Regions from separate parts of the Pseudarthrobacter sp. 01T43 genome, predicted to be linked through region 2. Evidence: predicted binding sites of a transcription regulator. Region 2 holds the regulator's gene; the other holds the start of a gene.
The links. The regulator LexA, encoded in region 2, represses DNA repair genes until DNA is damaged. The targets are predictions, from matches to a motif close to TCGAACANNTGTTCGA.
Positions count from the first base shown of each region.

Region 1 (6,958 bases), on a different contig from region 2:
GTGTGGCTGCGCATTGTTGCGGCCCGGTTTCGTGATGGTTATGGCCCTGTTAGTTCTCTGCGCCGGTACGGTTTCGGTGCCGGCAGGATCATCGGCCGAAATGCGCCCGATGCGGAGAACCGGGCGCATAAGGTGGTGGCATGGAATTCGCAGGCGGGGTCTGGACAGTTATTCAGGGCGCGGCGGCAGTGGCCCCGCTGGCCACCTTTGGCGTTGTGCTGGTGGCCTTCCTGACGTACCGGCAGAAATCGAACGCAGACAAGCGGGACCAGTGGTGGAAGCGCGCCCAGTGGGGCATCGACTCGGCCCTGGACGATGCCGATCCGCAGCGACGGCTGGCCGGGATCAAGGTCCTGGTCCAACTCATTGGCAGCAACCTTGCCACGCCGGAGGACGCTGACCTGATGAGCGCACTCGCCGTGGGCATCCAGGACCAGGAGCTCGACCGGCACGAGCTTGCCCACGCATTGCCGGAGGGCGTGATCCCAGGGGCCCACCCCGGGACCCGCCCGGGCCCCGGTCACGAAGTCCGGCTGGGCTCACGGGGCAAAACGGTCATGGTGGACTCGGCGGCGGCGGCGCGCATACTCCGTGAGTCCGAGCTGCTCCTCGCCGCTGACGTGCGGCGACCTCAAACCTAGGCCTATCGCCAACGCGGCCCCCGGGCAAGAATGTTGCCTATGAAACTTCCCGTCATGCCTCCTGTCCCGCCCATGCTCGCCAAGGCCGTCAGCGGCGTTCCGGACGGCGAACTGAGTTACGAGCCCAAATGGGACGGCTTCAGGTCCATCATTTTCCGTGACGGTGACGACCTTGAAATCGGCAGCCGCAACGAGAAACCCATGACCCGCTACTTTCCGGAACTCGTGGTTGCCCTGAAGGAGAATCTGCCGCCACGGTGCGTGGTGGATGGGGAGATCATCCTGGTGGGAGCCTCCGGTGAACGGCTGGACTTCGACGCCCTGCAGCAGCGCATCCATCCCGCCGCCAGCCGGGTGAAACTGCTGTCGGAGCAGACGCCTGCCAAATTCGTCGCCTTTGACCTGCTCGCCCTGGGGGACGATGACTACACCGGACGGCCCTTCGCGGATCGTCGGGCCGCCCTCGAAGAGGCGCTCGCCGGCAGCAAGGCGCCCGTCCACGTCACCGCCGCGACCCGGGACAAGGCAACCGCCGAGCAGTGGTTCCAGCAGTTCGAAGGCGCAGGCCTGGACGGGATCGTGGCCAAACCGCTGGAGGGCACTTACCAGCCGGACAAGCGCGTGGTGTTCAAGATCAAGCACGAACGCACCGCCGACTGTGTGGTGGCCGGCTACCGGGTGCACAAAAGCGGACCGGACGCTATCGGCTCGCTGCTGCTCGGCCTCTACAAGGACGACGGCGGCCTGGCCAGCGTGGGCGTGATCGGCGCCTTCCCGATGAAGCGCCGGCAGGAACTCTTCGAACAACTCCAGCCGCTGGTCACTGACTTCGATGACCACCCGTGGGCCTGGGCCAAACAGGCGGAAGGGGAGCGCACGCCCCGCAAGGCTGAAGGGAGCCGGTGGAGCGGGGGCAAGGACCTCTCGTTTGTGCCGCTCAAGCCGGAACTGGTGGTTGAGGTCCGGTACGACCATATGGAAGGTGAGCGCTTCCGGCACACAGCCCAGTTCTCGCGCTGGCGGCCGGACCGGGATCCCGAGTCCTGCACCTACGCCCAGCTGGAGGAACCGGTCACCTTCGACCTCGCCTCGGTGCTGGACGCCGGCCGGCCATAGGCACCCCGGCGGCCGCCCCGCCGTCGTACTTTTTGCTGCCGGAATAGCCCATTTTTTACCAAGGAAAGCCCACCACTCGGGGGAATGGCGGGCTTTCCGGGTTCACATCCGGGCTGGAGCGTGAACCTCCTAGTTCAGGCCGAGCTGCCTGGTGGGGACCTTGAAGGTTTCCTTGGCCGTCAGGGCGGAGATTGCCGCGATGCCGCAGATCACTGCGGTGAAGATGCTGATCTGGACCCAGCCGCCGGGCCTGATGCCGCCCATCGCCGCAACGATGGCCGGAGCAAAGCCTGCCATCAGGAAGCCCAGCTGCGTGCCGATCGCCAGGCCGGAGAAGCGGACCTTGGTGCTGAACATTTCGGCGTAGAACGACGGCCAGACCGCGTTGGAGGCCGCGTAGCCGAAGGAGAAGAAGCCGATTGCGGCGACAAACATCAGCGGGACGCTGCCGGATTCCAGGCTCAGCAGGAACAACGGGGTGAGGATGGCGCTGGCCACGGCTCCGTAGATGAAGACAGGCTTGCGGCCGATCTTGTCGGCGAGCAGGCCGAAGAGCGGTTGGGTACCCAGGGCTACCAGGTTCGCACCGACTACCAGCCACAGGGTGGTGGTGCCGTCCACGCCAGCGACGGTTTTGGCGTAGCTGATGGCCAGTGTGCCGAACACGGTGGACACGGCGGCGATGAACGCGCAGGCAATAACACGGAGCACGTCGCGCCAGTGTCCCTTGAGGAGATCGGCAACGGGAAGTTTGGCGATCTGGGCGGTCTTCTGCGCCTCCGCGAAGGCGGGGGGTTCGTGCAGCGTACGGCGGATGAAGAACGCAACAATCACCACGACGGCGCTGAGCCAGAACGGGATGCGCCAGCCGATGCCGTACTTGATGTCGTCCGGGAGGGCCAGGACAGGGATGAAGACGAGCGCTGCGAGGATCTGGCCGCCCTGGGTGCCGGTGAGGGTCCAGGAGGTGAAGAAGGAGCGGCGGTTGTCCGGGGCGTGCTCCAGCGTCATCGAGGATGCGCCTGCCTGCTCGCCCGCGGCGGACAGGCCCTGGCAGAGGCGTGCCAGCACCAGCAGTACGGGAGCCCACCAGCCGACGGTGTTGAAGTCGGGGAGGCAGCCGATCAGGAATGTTGACGCGCCCATCAGCACCAGGGTGAACATGAGGACCTTCTGCCGCCCCACGCGGTCGCCGAAGTGGCCGAGGATGACGGCGCCCACCGGCCGTGCCACATAGGCAAAGCCGAACGTGGCGAAGGACATGATGGCCGCGTTGGCCCCGGCGTCCGGGAAAAAGACCGTAGGAAAGATCAGGGCGGCCGCAGAACCGAAGATGAAGAAGTCGTAGTATTCGACGGCGCTGCCCAGGAAGCTGGCGAGGGCTGCTTTCTTTGGCGTCCCGGCCGGGGCAGCGGTGCCCGGCCCCGCGGACGGAAGTGTCTGGCTCATGGAGTTCCTTTGATGTGACGACGTTGTCGCGGATGGATCTGGAGAAGCGCAGCCGCACTGCCTGTGGTGGCGGAGCGCGGTGCGGCTGGTGTCCGTTGAAAGACCCGGACTAGTAGCCACATGGTGAGAGCTACTTGTGCGATATAGCAATGATGGCTGTGAGCACTGTCACTTGTCAAGAAAATAATCACCATCTAGAAATAGCTCTCACAATGTGGCAACATCGAGTTATGAGTGTGAACCAAGCCACAACCGAGGATGATGTCTCCACCGCGCCGGAACCAGGGCCGGACCCAAGCCCCGGACCTCGGCCGGGCCCGGACCCGGACCCGGGCCCAAGCCCGGCCCCCGGCCCGGGCGAAGGTAAGGCGTCCCGGTCCGGAGACCGCACCGACATGGTGGGCAAGGCCCTGAGCTTGTTGGTGCTCCTGGGAGATGAGCCCCGCGGTGCCAGTGCCGCTGAGATCTCGCGCCGCGCCGAACTCCCCTTCAGTACCACCTACCGCCTGCTGGGTTCCCTGACGCGGGACGGCTTCGTGGACTACGAGCCGGACGGCCGCCGCTACCACCTGGGCCTGCGCATCTTCCAGCTGGGCCAGCGCGTCTCGAACCATCACGGCTTCGCGGGGGCGGCCATGCCGGTCCTTCGCCGCGTAACCGAGCAGACGGGGGAAGCCACCATCCTCAGCGTCCGCGACGGGCACCATCACCTGACTGTTAATAAGGTCGACGGTCCGCAGATGTTCCGCGTCACGAGTGACCCCGGGCATCTGGGTGCCCTGCACGCCACCGCGGTGGGCAAGGTCCTCGTGGCGTTTGCCGAGGATGCGGAGCGGGAGGCCCTGATCGAGGAACTGGAACTGGAACCGCTCACCGGGCACACCATCACCGACCGCGCCGCCTTCCGGGCCGAAATGGAGCAGGTCCGCCGGCAGGGATATGCGGTGATGGACGAGGAAAACGAGGACGGGATGCGCGCCGTGGCCGTGCCTCTCCTCAATTCCCAGGGCCACGCCTTCGCGTCGCTCGCCACCGCTGTACCCGTGTTCCGCCTCACCGTGGAAGCGCTCCTGGCGCACGTTCCCCTGCTTCGGGATGCCGCCGCCGAACTCGCCGCGCGGCTGCCGCAGCGGTAAGCAACATCCTAATGTTCGCATGTAGAACAAGCGTGCGATAAGTGAACATCTGCTGTACTGTAATCCCTATCACCTGGCCCGCCGCGTCCGCCTTGAGCGCCGCCGCCCGTCACGTGCCGTATCAAAGGAGCTGCCCGGATGAGCAATCGAACTGAGTCCTACCTTGTGGGACTGGTCGGCGACGGCGTCACGCCGTCACTCACTCCACCCATGCACGAACGCGAAGGCGATGTCCAAGGCCTGCGCTACCTGTACCGCCCCATCGATCTGCTGGAACTGGGACTGGCAGGCGACTCCGTCGGGGAACTGCTCAAGAGCGCCCGCAGCCTTGGTTTCAACGGACTGAACATCACCCATCCCTGCAAGCAGCTGGTCCTCCAGTACCTTGACGAAGTCTCGCCGGATGCCCGCAGGCTCGGCGCCGTCAACACCGTGGTGATCGAAGACGGCCGCTTCATCGGCCACAACACCGACTTCTCCGGGTTCGCCGCCGCCCTGGCGTCCGGCCTTCCGGGCGCACAGCTGGACCGCGTGGTCCAGCTCGGCGCGGGAGGTGCCGGATCCGCTGTCGCCTATGCCCTGCTTACCGCCGGCGTGAAGGCACTGGAGCTGGTGGACATGGACCTGGAACGCGCAGCTGCGCGCGCTGCGGAACTGTCCGGTTTCTTCCCGGACCGCACCATCACACCGCGTACGACGGCGGAGCTGCCGCAGCTGATGCCGCTGGCTGACGGCCTGGTGCACTGCACGCCTGTTGGCATGGCCGCCCATCCGGGAGTCCCGCTGGACCTGGACCTGCTCGAATCCCGGCACTGGGTGGCGGATATCGTTTACCGGCCCATCGAAACCGAGCTTGTACTGAGCGCCCGGGCCAAGGGCTGTGAGGTCCTGGACGGCGGCCGCATGGCCGTGGGACAGGCGGCGGACTCCTTCCGGATCTTCACCGGAATGGAAGCCGACGCGGACCGTATGCGCAGCCACTTCCTGGAACTCGTGGCCCAGGAAGAGGTGGCTGCCTGATGCGCACCGGAATCGCCACAGTCTGCCTCTCCGGCACGCTGAAGGAAAAGATGCAGGCCTGCGCCATCGCGGGCTTCGACGGCATTGAAATCTTCGAACAGGACCTCGTCACCTCGCCCCTCACTCCTGAGGACGTCCGCAAGATGGCTGCAGACCTGGGCCTCACCCTGGACCTCTACCAGCCGTTCCGCGACTTCGACAGCGTGTCCGAGGACCTCCTGGCCGCCAACCTTCGCCGCGCCGAGGCAAAGTTCAAGCTGATGGCGCGGCTGGGCATGGACACCATCCTGGTCTGCTCCAACGTGGCCACGGCCAACATCGACAGCGACGACCTCCGCGCGGACCAGCTCGGCCGGCTGGCGGCGCTGGCAGGGGACCACGGCGTCAGGGTCGCCTACGAGGCGTTGGCCTGGGGCAAGTACGTCAACGACTACGAGCACGCCCACCGGCTGGTTGAGACGGTGGACCACCCCAACCTGGGTACCTGCCTGGACTCCTTCCACATCCTCTCCCGCAACTGGGACACGGCGCCCATCGAAGCCTTCAGCCCGGAGAAGATCTTCTTCGTCCAGGTGGCGGATGCGCCGAAGCTCTCCATGGACGTCCTGTCCTGGAGCCGGCACTACCGGGTGTTCCCGGGCGAGGGACAGTTTGAGCTGGCCAAGTTCATGGGCCACGTGGTCCGTGCCGGGTACAGCGGGCCGGTGTCACTGGAGATCTTCAACGACGTCTTCAGGCAGTCCGACGTCGAGCGCACAGCCGTGGACGGCATGCGCTCGCTCATCTGGCTGGAGGAGCAGAGCGCCAAATGGCTCAATGCCAACGTGCCGGTCCTCGCCGCCACGGCCGCCGGTGCCCCCGGCACTGTTGCTGGTGCTCCTGCGGCCCCTGGCCGCCGTCGTTATCCCATGGAACTGGCCACGCTTCCGCAGGTGGCCGAACCGGCCGGCTACAACTTTGCCGAGGTCAGGGCCGCGGACACCAAGGGCTTGGAAACTGTCCTGGGCCAGCTCGGCTTCGAATTCAACGGCCGGCACCGCACCAAGGACGTGCAGCTGTGGACCATGGGCCATGCCCGGGTCATCGTCAACGAGGCGGCGCCTCATTCGCCCGTGAACAGGGCGGACGCATCGCCCGCCATCGCCGCTTTGGGGTTCGACGTCGATTCCCCGGTGATTGCCTCAGCCCGGGCCCAGCAACTCAAGGCCCCCGCGGTTCCGCGCAAAAGCCAGGCCAACGAGGAGGTGTTCCAGGGCTTCGCAGCGCCCGACTCCACGGAGATCTTCCTGTGCCAGGGCAGTCCCGACGGCACCGCCGCCTGGACGAGTGAATTCGGTGAGGGCAGCGAATTCGGTGAGGGGCTGCTAGTTCCCGCCGCCGGTGCCACCGCCGTGATCGACCACGTCAATCTCGCCCAGCCGTGGCAGCACTTTGACGAGGCCGTCCTCTTTTACACGAGCGCCCTGGCACTGGAACCGCAACCTTTCGCCGAGGTCCCCAGCCCCACCGGGTTGGTCCGTTCGCAGGTGATGGCTACCGGCGACCGCGCCGTGCGCCTGGTGCTGAACCTGGCACCCCTGATCCAGCAGGACGGCG
Region 1 covers NZ_JBFTPV010000028.1:9,570-16,527, forward strand. The annotation lists gene AC1DIM_RS17915 (hypothetical protein) at 141-641, shown strand; gene AC1DIM_RS17920 (ATP-dependent DNA ligase) at 681-1,757, shown strand; gene AC1DIM_RS17925 (MFS transporter) at 1,887-3,206, opposite strand; gene AC1DIM_RS17930 (IclR family transcriptional regulator) at 3,602-4,342, shown strand; gene AC1DIM_RS17935 (shikimate dehydrogenase) at 4,481-5,362, shown strand; gene AC1DIM_RS17940 (bifunctional sugar phosphate isomerase/epimerase/4-hydroxyphenylpyruvate dioxygenase family protein) at 5,362-6,958, shown strand, end outside.
Region 1: AC1DIM_RS17935 (shikimate dehydrogenase) is a predicted target of LexA. The motif match lies at 4,365-4,380, and genes of this name have one in related genera.

Region 2 (6,958 bases):
TCCAGTGCCGCTGTACCGAGGTTGACGCGGGCCACGCCAAGACCAAGGGCCGCCTCAAGGGACTCGTCGTCCCGGAGGCCACCGGAGAGCTCCACGTTGATGTCCAGCCGGCCTACAACTTCGCGGAGCAGCTCTGCGTTGGAGCCGCGGCCGAAGGCAGCGTCAAGATCCACCAGGTGCACCCACTCGGCGCCCTGCTGCTGCCAGTTGAGGGCTGCTTCCAGCGGTGTGCCGTAGCTCGTCTCGCTGCCGGCCTCCCCCTGGACCAGCCGAACGGCCTGGCCGTTAACGACGTCGACGGCGGGCAGCAGTTCAAGAACCGGCAGGTCGGTTGCGGTGGTCATCTCAAATCCTCTTCAATGTTGTGATGCTGGTGGAGCGGAGTGTGGGGGTGCGCCGGCAGTCTAGTTGCCGGGAAGCGTCAGCAGGTAGGCAGCCAACAACGCCATTCCGGCGAGGACGTAAAAACTAATCTGCGTCCACAGCGGTTTGTGCTGCTGCCGGAAGGACAGGGCCCCGCCTACCAGGATGCCCGCCAGGCCCATCAGGACGATGGACCACATCTAGGCTGCATCCGCACGGGCCGGTTTGCGAAGGCCGTCCACCCAGTTGCGCAGCAGCCGGGCACCGGCATCACCGGACTTTTCCGGGTGGAACTGGGTGGCGCAGAGCGGGCCATTTTCCACCGCGGCGATGAAGCGGGCACCGTGTTCGGACCAGGTCACCAGCGGCGCCGTCATCCGGGGCTGGATCACATCGAAGTTCCACTTCTGGACACCGTAGGAGTGGACGAAGTAGAACCGCTCGTTCTCAACGCCGGCGAAAAGCTTTGAGCCTTCAGGTACCTGCACCGTGTTCCAGCCCATGTGCGGCACAACGTCCGCGGGAAGGAGTTCCACCTTGCCGGGCCACTCCCCCATACCTTCGGCTTCGGTCCCGTGCTCGACCCCGGCTTCGAACATCACTTGCAAGCCGACGCAGATGGCCAGGACCGGCCGGCCGCCAGCCACCCGCCGGCCGATCAGCCGGATGCCGTCCACGGCTTTGAGCTCACGCATCACGGTTTCAAAGGCACCCACGCCAGGCACCACCAGGCCGTCGGCATTGAGCACGTCCTCGGGCCTGGAGCTCAGGATGACCTCGGCACCGGCCCGTTCGAGGGCACGGACCGCTGAGCGGACGTTGCCTGAACCGTAGTCGAGCACGGTGACTGTGGGTTTACCTTCGGGCGACACGGGCTTGTTACCCGTAGCCGGATCGATCACCGCACCATCACGAAGGATCTGGCCGCTCACAGGGCACCCTTGGTGGACGGGATCCCCTCAACGCGGGGGTCCGGTTCGACGGCGGCACGCAGGGCGCGGGCGAAGGCTTTGAACTGCGCTTCCGCGATGTGGTGGGGGTCGCGGCCGGAAATGACATTCATGTGCAGGCAGATGCCGGCGTGCAGTGTGATGGCCTCAAAGACGTGACGGGTCAGCGAACCGGTGAAGTGGCCGCCAATCAGGTGGTATTCCTGCCCGGCGGGCTCGCCGCCGTGCACGAGGTAGGGGCGCCCGGAGACATCAACGACGGCGTTCGCAAGGGCTTCGTCGAGGGGCACCGTGGCTTCTCCGAACCTGCGGATGCCGGCCTTGTTGCCCAGCGCGGTGCGCAAAACCTCGCCGAAGGTAATGGCGACGTCCTCCACTGTGTGGTGGACATCAATATGGGTGTCACCGGTGGCCTTGACGGTCATGTCAATGAGCGAGTGCTTGCACAGCGCCGTCAGCATGTGGTCGTAGAAGGGGACGGACGTGTCGATGTCCGATACGCCCGTGCCATCGAGGTTGATCTCCACGAGCACTGACGATTCACTGGTGGCACGCTCCATGCGTGCGGTCCGGGGCGCGGCAGCGTTCGATCCGGTGGAACTCATGATTATCTGGTCCTTCTAACGCAGGAGTGGTAGGGCGCGCTGAGGCGCCGGCAGTTCAAGTCTAGGCGGGGAGCTTCGATCGGCTGGTCAGGATGCCCTCCAGGGAGGCCAGGAAGGCTGTGGTCTCCCTCTCAGTTCCCGCTGTGACCCGCAAGTGGCCGGGGATCCCGACGTCGCGAATCAGCACGCCCGCGTCCAGCAATTGCTGCCAGACCTCGTGCGGGCTGTCCAGGCCGCCGAAGAAGACATAGTTTGAATCGGAGGCCGCCGGTTTGAGGCCCATCCGGGTCAATTCCGTGACAATGCGGTCCCGCTGTTCCTTGATGTCCTGGACGTCCGCCATCAGGGCGGTCCGGTGCTGAAGGGCGGCCAGGGCGGTAGCCTGGGTGATCGCGGAGAGGTGGTAGGGCAGCCGCACCAGGCGGAGGGCATCCGTCACCTCCGGCGCAGCAGCCATGTAGCCGAGGCGCGCTCCGGCAAGAGCGAACGCTTTGCTCATGGTGCGGGACACAATCAGGCGTTCCCTGCCCGGCAGCAGGGTAAGGGCACTGGGCGTGCCGTCATGGGCGAACTCATGGTACGCCTCGTCGACGATCACGATGGTCTGGCTGGCCTCGCCGGCCGCATACACGGCCTCCACCACGTCCAGGCCAAGGCCTGTACCGGTGGGGTTATTAGGCGAACAAAGGAAAACGACGTTCGGCTGAAGTTCCTTGACCTGCAACGCGGCGGATTCTGCACTGAGGCCGTATCCCTCAGCGCGCTGACCGACGATGTACTCGGTGTCAGTCCCGCTGGCCAGCAAGGGGTACATGGAATACGTGGGCGGGAACCCGAGGGCCTTGCGGCCCGGGCCGCCGAATGCCTGCAGGATCTGCTGGAGAACCTCATTGGATCCATTGGCGGCCCAGATGTTAGTGGCATCGAGTCCGTGACCCAGGTACTCGGCCAGTGCTTCCCGGAGCTCGGTGAACTCGCGGTCCGGGTAGCGGTTGAGCCCGGTTGCGGCTTCCGTTACGGCTGCTGTAATGGCGGCCTGCACATCCGCCGGAACGCCATGGGTATTCTCATTGACGTTCAACAGGATGGGAACATCCAACTGCGGGGCACCATAGGGGGTAAGCCCGCGAAGATTGGTCCGGAGGGGAAGTCGGTTCAGACGCTCTAGCTGGTCATTCACCTGAACAGTTTAGTTCCGAAGGCGATGGCCGGAAAATGTGACGGCAATCCGTGGACCTGTCCACGGTTAATCTGGCCCTTGCCGGCGACTAACGCTGGCCCTTCCCGTCGACTAGCGGGTGGGAACAAAGAGCTGCTGGCCAGGTACCACGCCGCCGCCCGTGAGGTTGTTCAGTTGAACAATGTCCGCAATGACGTCCCGGGCGTCACGCTGGGGTGCTACGGTGCCGGCAATGGCCCAGAGGGACTGCCCCGGCTGGACCGTCACCGTGATGGTGGGCGTGACGGAGAGACCAGCTGCGGAATCTGCCGCCTTCGCCGGAGAGGTAAGAAAACCAACCAGTGAGAGAAGGATCGCTGCAAGGAGCACCAACGGGATGCCGATGAGGACAACCCGGCCCCGGCGGGTAAGACGGAGCGGCGGCAAGGACTCCTTGCGTTGCTGTGACGTCAGGTGCTCGACGGAAATGAACTGCGGACGGGAATCCTGTGAAGCAGATATAGCTGACATGAGATGAGCCCTCCTGGACCATACTGTGCTGCCCGGCGTGACCTCCAGGTCGCCAACGCACTAAGGCTCAAGCCTCCGCATGTGGCGGATATTCGAATCCGCTGGCAACGAGTAGAACACATATTCGAACTTTGCTTCCTCAGTTTTAGCACTTATCAACGAACATTGTCGAGACTCGCTAGAACAAATGTTTGAAAAAGCCATGTGGCTGGCCTACGTTTGGATCAAAAGATCAACCACTCGTGTAGTTGATCAGCAGGGTCTGACATTCAAAGCAGCCCGGCCATTCCGGCAACTAACAGCCGGACCGGAACCGGGGCAACCGAAAGGCATTGGCGAACATGGCAGCACCAGCCGCCGAGGGCAAGGCGACTCCGCAGGGCCGCCAGCCCCAGAGGACCCCGAAGGGGCTCACTGCCCGCCAGAAGAAGATCCTCGAAACCATCCAGCGTTCCGTCAATGACAACGGCTACCCGCCCTCGATGCGGGAAATCGGCGACACTGTCGGCCTGGCCAGCCTTTCGAGCGTCACCCACCAGCTCTCCCAGCTGGAGAAGCTGGGTTACCTGCGCCGGGACCCGAAGCGGCCCCGTGCCATGGAAGTCCTGATGCCGCTGACGCTGGACGGGGGGACCGGCAAAAACGGCGCGTCGGCCAAACCGGGCCTGCATAGCGTCGGCGGTACTGGTACCGAAATTCCCAGTGCCATGGACACTGCCATGGTGCCGCTGGTTGGGCGTATCGCTGCAGGTGGACCGATCCTGGCCGACCAGATGGTGGAGGACGTGATGCCGCTGCCCCGGCAACTTGTAGGGCAGGGCGAGCTGTTTATGCTGCGCGTCGCCGGCGACTCAATGGTGGACGCCGCGATCTGCGACGGCGACTGGGTGGTGGTCCGCCGGCAGGCCGACGCCGCCAACGGCGACATTGTTGCGGCCCTTTTGGACGACGAAGCCACAGTGAAGACCTTCCGCCAGCGCGACGGCCACACCTGGCTGTTGCCCCAGAACACCCAGTACGAGCCGATCCTCGGGGATCACGCCACGATCATGGGGAAAGTCGTTTCGGTCCTGCGGTCGCTGTAGCACCCGGGCCGAGCGGGCAGGCCTCAGGCGCCCTTTCCGGCCAGCCTTTCGAGTGCCGCAAATGTTGTCTTACGGTCCGTGGTGGGCCAGAACGGCGGGAGTGCGGCGCGCAGGAAGCCGGCGTAACGCTCCGTGGCCAGGCGTGAATCGAGCACGGCCACCACACCCTTGTCCCCCGTCGAACGGATCAGCCGGCCTGCCCCCTGGGCCAGGCGGATGGCCGCGTGCGTGGCGGAGACCGCCATGAAGCCGTTACCGCCGGCCTGCGCCACGGCGCGGGAGCGGGCGGTCATGAGCGGATCATCGGGCCGCGGGAAGGGAATTCGGTCGATGACCACCAGCCGGCAGGATCCGCCGGGAACGTCAACGCCCTGCCACAGCGACATGGTGCCGAACAGGCAAGTATCGGGCTCGTCAGCGAACTGCTTCACGAGCGCCGTCATGGTGGAGTCGCCCTGACAAAGAATGCTGAGCCCGAGCCGTGGTCGCATCGCCTCAGCCGCTTCTTCTGCCGCACGGCGCGATGAAAAGAGGCACAACGCACCGCCGCCGGAAGCCCGGATCAGCGCCTCCAGCTCGTCCAGCGCCTCCGGTGACGCTCCCCGCCCTGGTTTGGGCAGGTGCCCGGCGACATAGAGGATCCCCTGCTTGGGATAATCGAACGGCGAGCCGACGTCGATGCCGGTCCAACTCGGCGCGCCCTCCCCTACCAGCCCCAGGCCGCCGGCGGCCGGTTCGAACGCAGAACCGATGGCCAAGGTTGCCGAGGTCAGCACAACGGTGTGGCCGGCGAACAAGCCCTCGCGCAACTTACCGGCAACACTGAGCGGCGCAATGTTGATCAAGGCAGGAGACGTCTCGTCAGGCTGCGAGTAGCCCTGCTGCGGGTCGAAGGAGCTGGCCCGGGAAAACCAGACGACTTCGCGGTTCTCGCGGGCGACTATGAGGCGTTCGCACAGTTCCAGGATCAGCATCAGCCGCGAGCGGGCGAGCTGCCGCCCGCCGTCGGCCGTCTGGCTGCCATCCCCCTTGGAATCTGAGAGGGCAGCCCGGCAGGCCTCCCGCAACTGATCCACGCAGTCCAACTGTTCGTCGTTGAGCCCGTTGGGCAGCAGCCCGTTCGGGACTCCCGCCAAGGCGAGTTCGAGGTTGGCGGCGGCCGCATTAAGTGCGTCAACGGTGATGGCGGTGTGCTTACGGGCGCCGGCTGCCGCCGCGTGGACCATGGCCACGGAAAGCTGCCCGGAGACCGCGCCGGTGACCCTGTCCTGGAGTTCGTGGGCCTCGTCCACCACTACGACGTCGTATTCGGGCAGTACGGCAAGGCCTTCAAACGCGCTGACGGCCAGCATGGCATGGTTGGTGACCACGACGTCAGCTTCGGCCGCATCATGGCGGGCCAGTTCGCTGAAGCATTCGGCCGCCATCGGGCACTTCTGCGCGCCCAGGCATTCCATCGACGTCACCGAGACCTGCCGCCAGGCGCGGTCGGTGACGCCGGGAAGGAGCTCGTCGCGGTCTCCCGTGGCGGTTTTTTCCGCCCATTCCCGCAGGCGAACCACTTCCTTGCCCAGTTGCGACGACGGGCCGCCGAGGGCGGCGGCGAAGTGCGGGACGCTGGTGTCTTCGCCGAGGGAGAAAAGCTGGCCCTCGGCGGGTTCCTCGGACGGGAACCCGCCTTCCAGCTTGTGCCGGCAAACATAGTTTGAGCGGCCCTTGACGAGTGCCACCTTGACGGGGCGGTCCAAGGCAGGGGTGATGGTTTTCAGCAGGCGGGGAAGGTCGCGGCCCACAATTTGGGTCTGCAGCGCAAGGGTTGCGGTGGAAACCAGTGTGGGCTTGTTGCTCACGAGGGAATGCGCAATCAGCGGGATGAGGTAGGCAAGCGACTTTCCGGTGCCGGTGCCGGCCTGGACCAGAAGGTGGTCTCCGGTTTCGATGGCTTTCGCCACCTGCCGGGCCATTTCGTGCTGGCCGGCCCGGCTTTGGCCACCCATCCCCGCGACAGCGCGGTCGAGCAGTTCAATGACGAACTGCTCGCCGGCCGTATCGGAAATCTCCCCTGCCACCAGGTCAGTCATTGCTGACGAAGGATTCCAGTTCAGCGGCGAGGCCCTCCCGGACCATGACCACAACACGCGTGCCGTGTTCGCCGTGATCCAGGCTGAGGATCTCGGCGTCGGTCTCGTGCAGCTTGCTGATCAGGTCACCACGGTCGTACGGGATCAGCAACTCGAGTTTGACGCTGGGCCGCGGAATCCCGTC
Region 2 covers NZ_JBFTPV010000008.1:46,282-53,239, forward strand. The annotation lists gene priA (bifunctional 1-(5-phosphoribosyl)-5-((5-phosphoribosylamino)methylideneamino)imidazole-4-carboxamide isomerase/phosphoribosylanthranilate isomerase PriA) at 1-344, opposite strand, end outside; gene AC1DIM_RS09765 (hypothetical protein) at 405-563, opposite strand; gene hisH (imidazole glycerol phosphate synthase subunit HisH) at 564-1,295, opposite strand; gene hisB (imidazoleglycerol-phosphate dehydratase HisB) at 1,292-1,918, opposite strand; gene AC1DIM_RS09780 (histidinol-phosphate transaminase) at 1,980-3,098, opposite strand; gene AC1DIM_RS09785 (LysM peptidoglycan-binding domain-containing protein) at 3,210-3,608, opposite strand; gene lexA (transcriptional repressor LexA) at 3,950-4,693, shown strand; gene AC1DIM_RS09795 (ATP-dependent DNA helicase) at 4,717-6,774, opposite strand; gene hflX (GTPase HflX) at 6,767-6,958, opposite strand, start outside.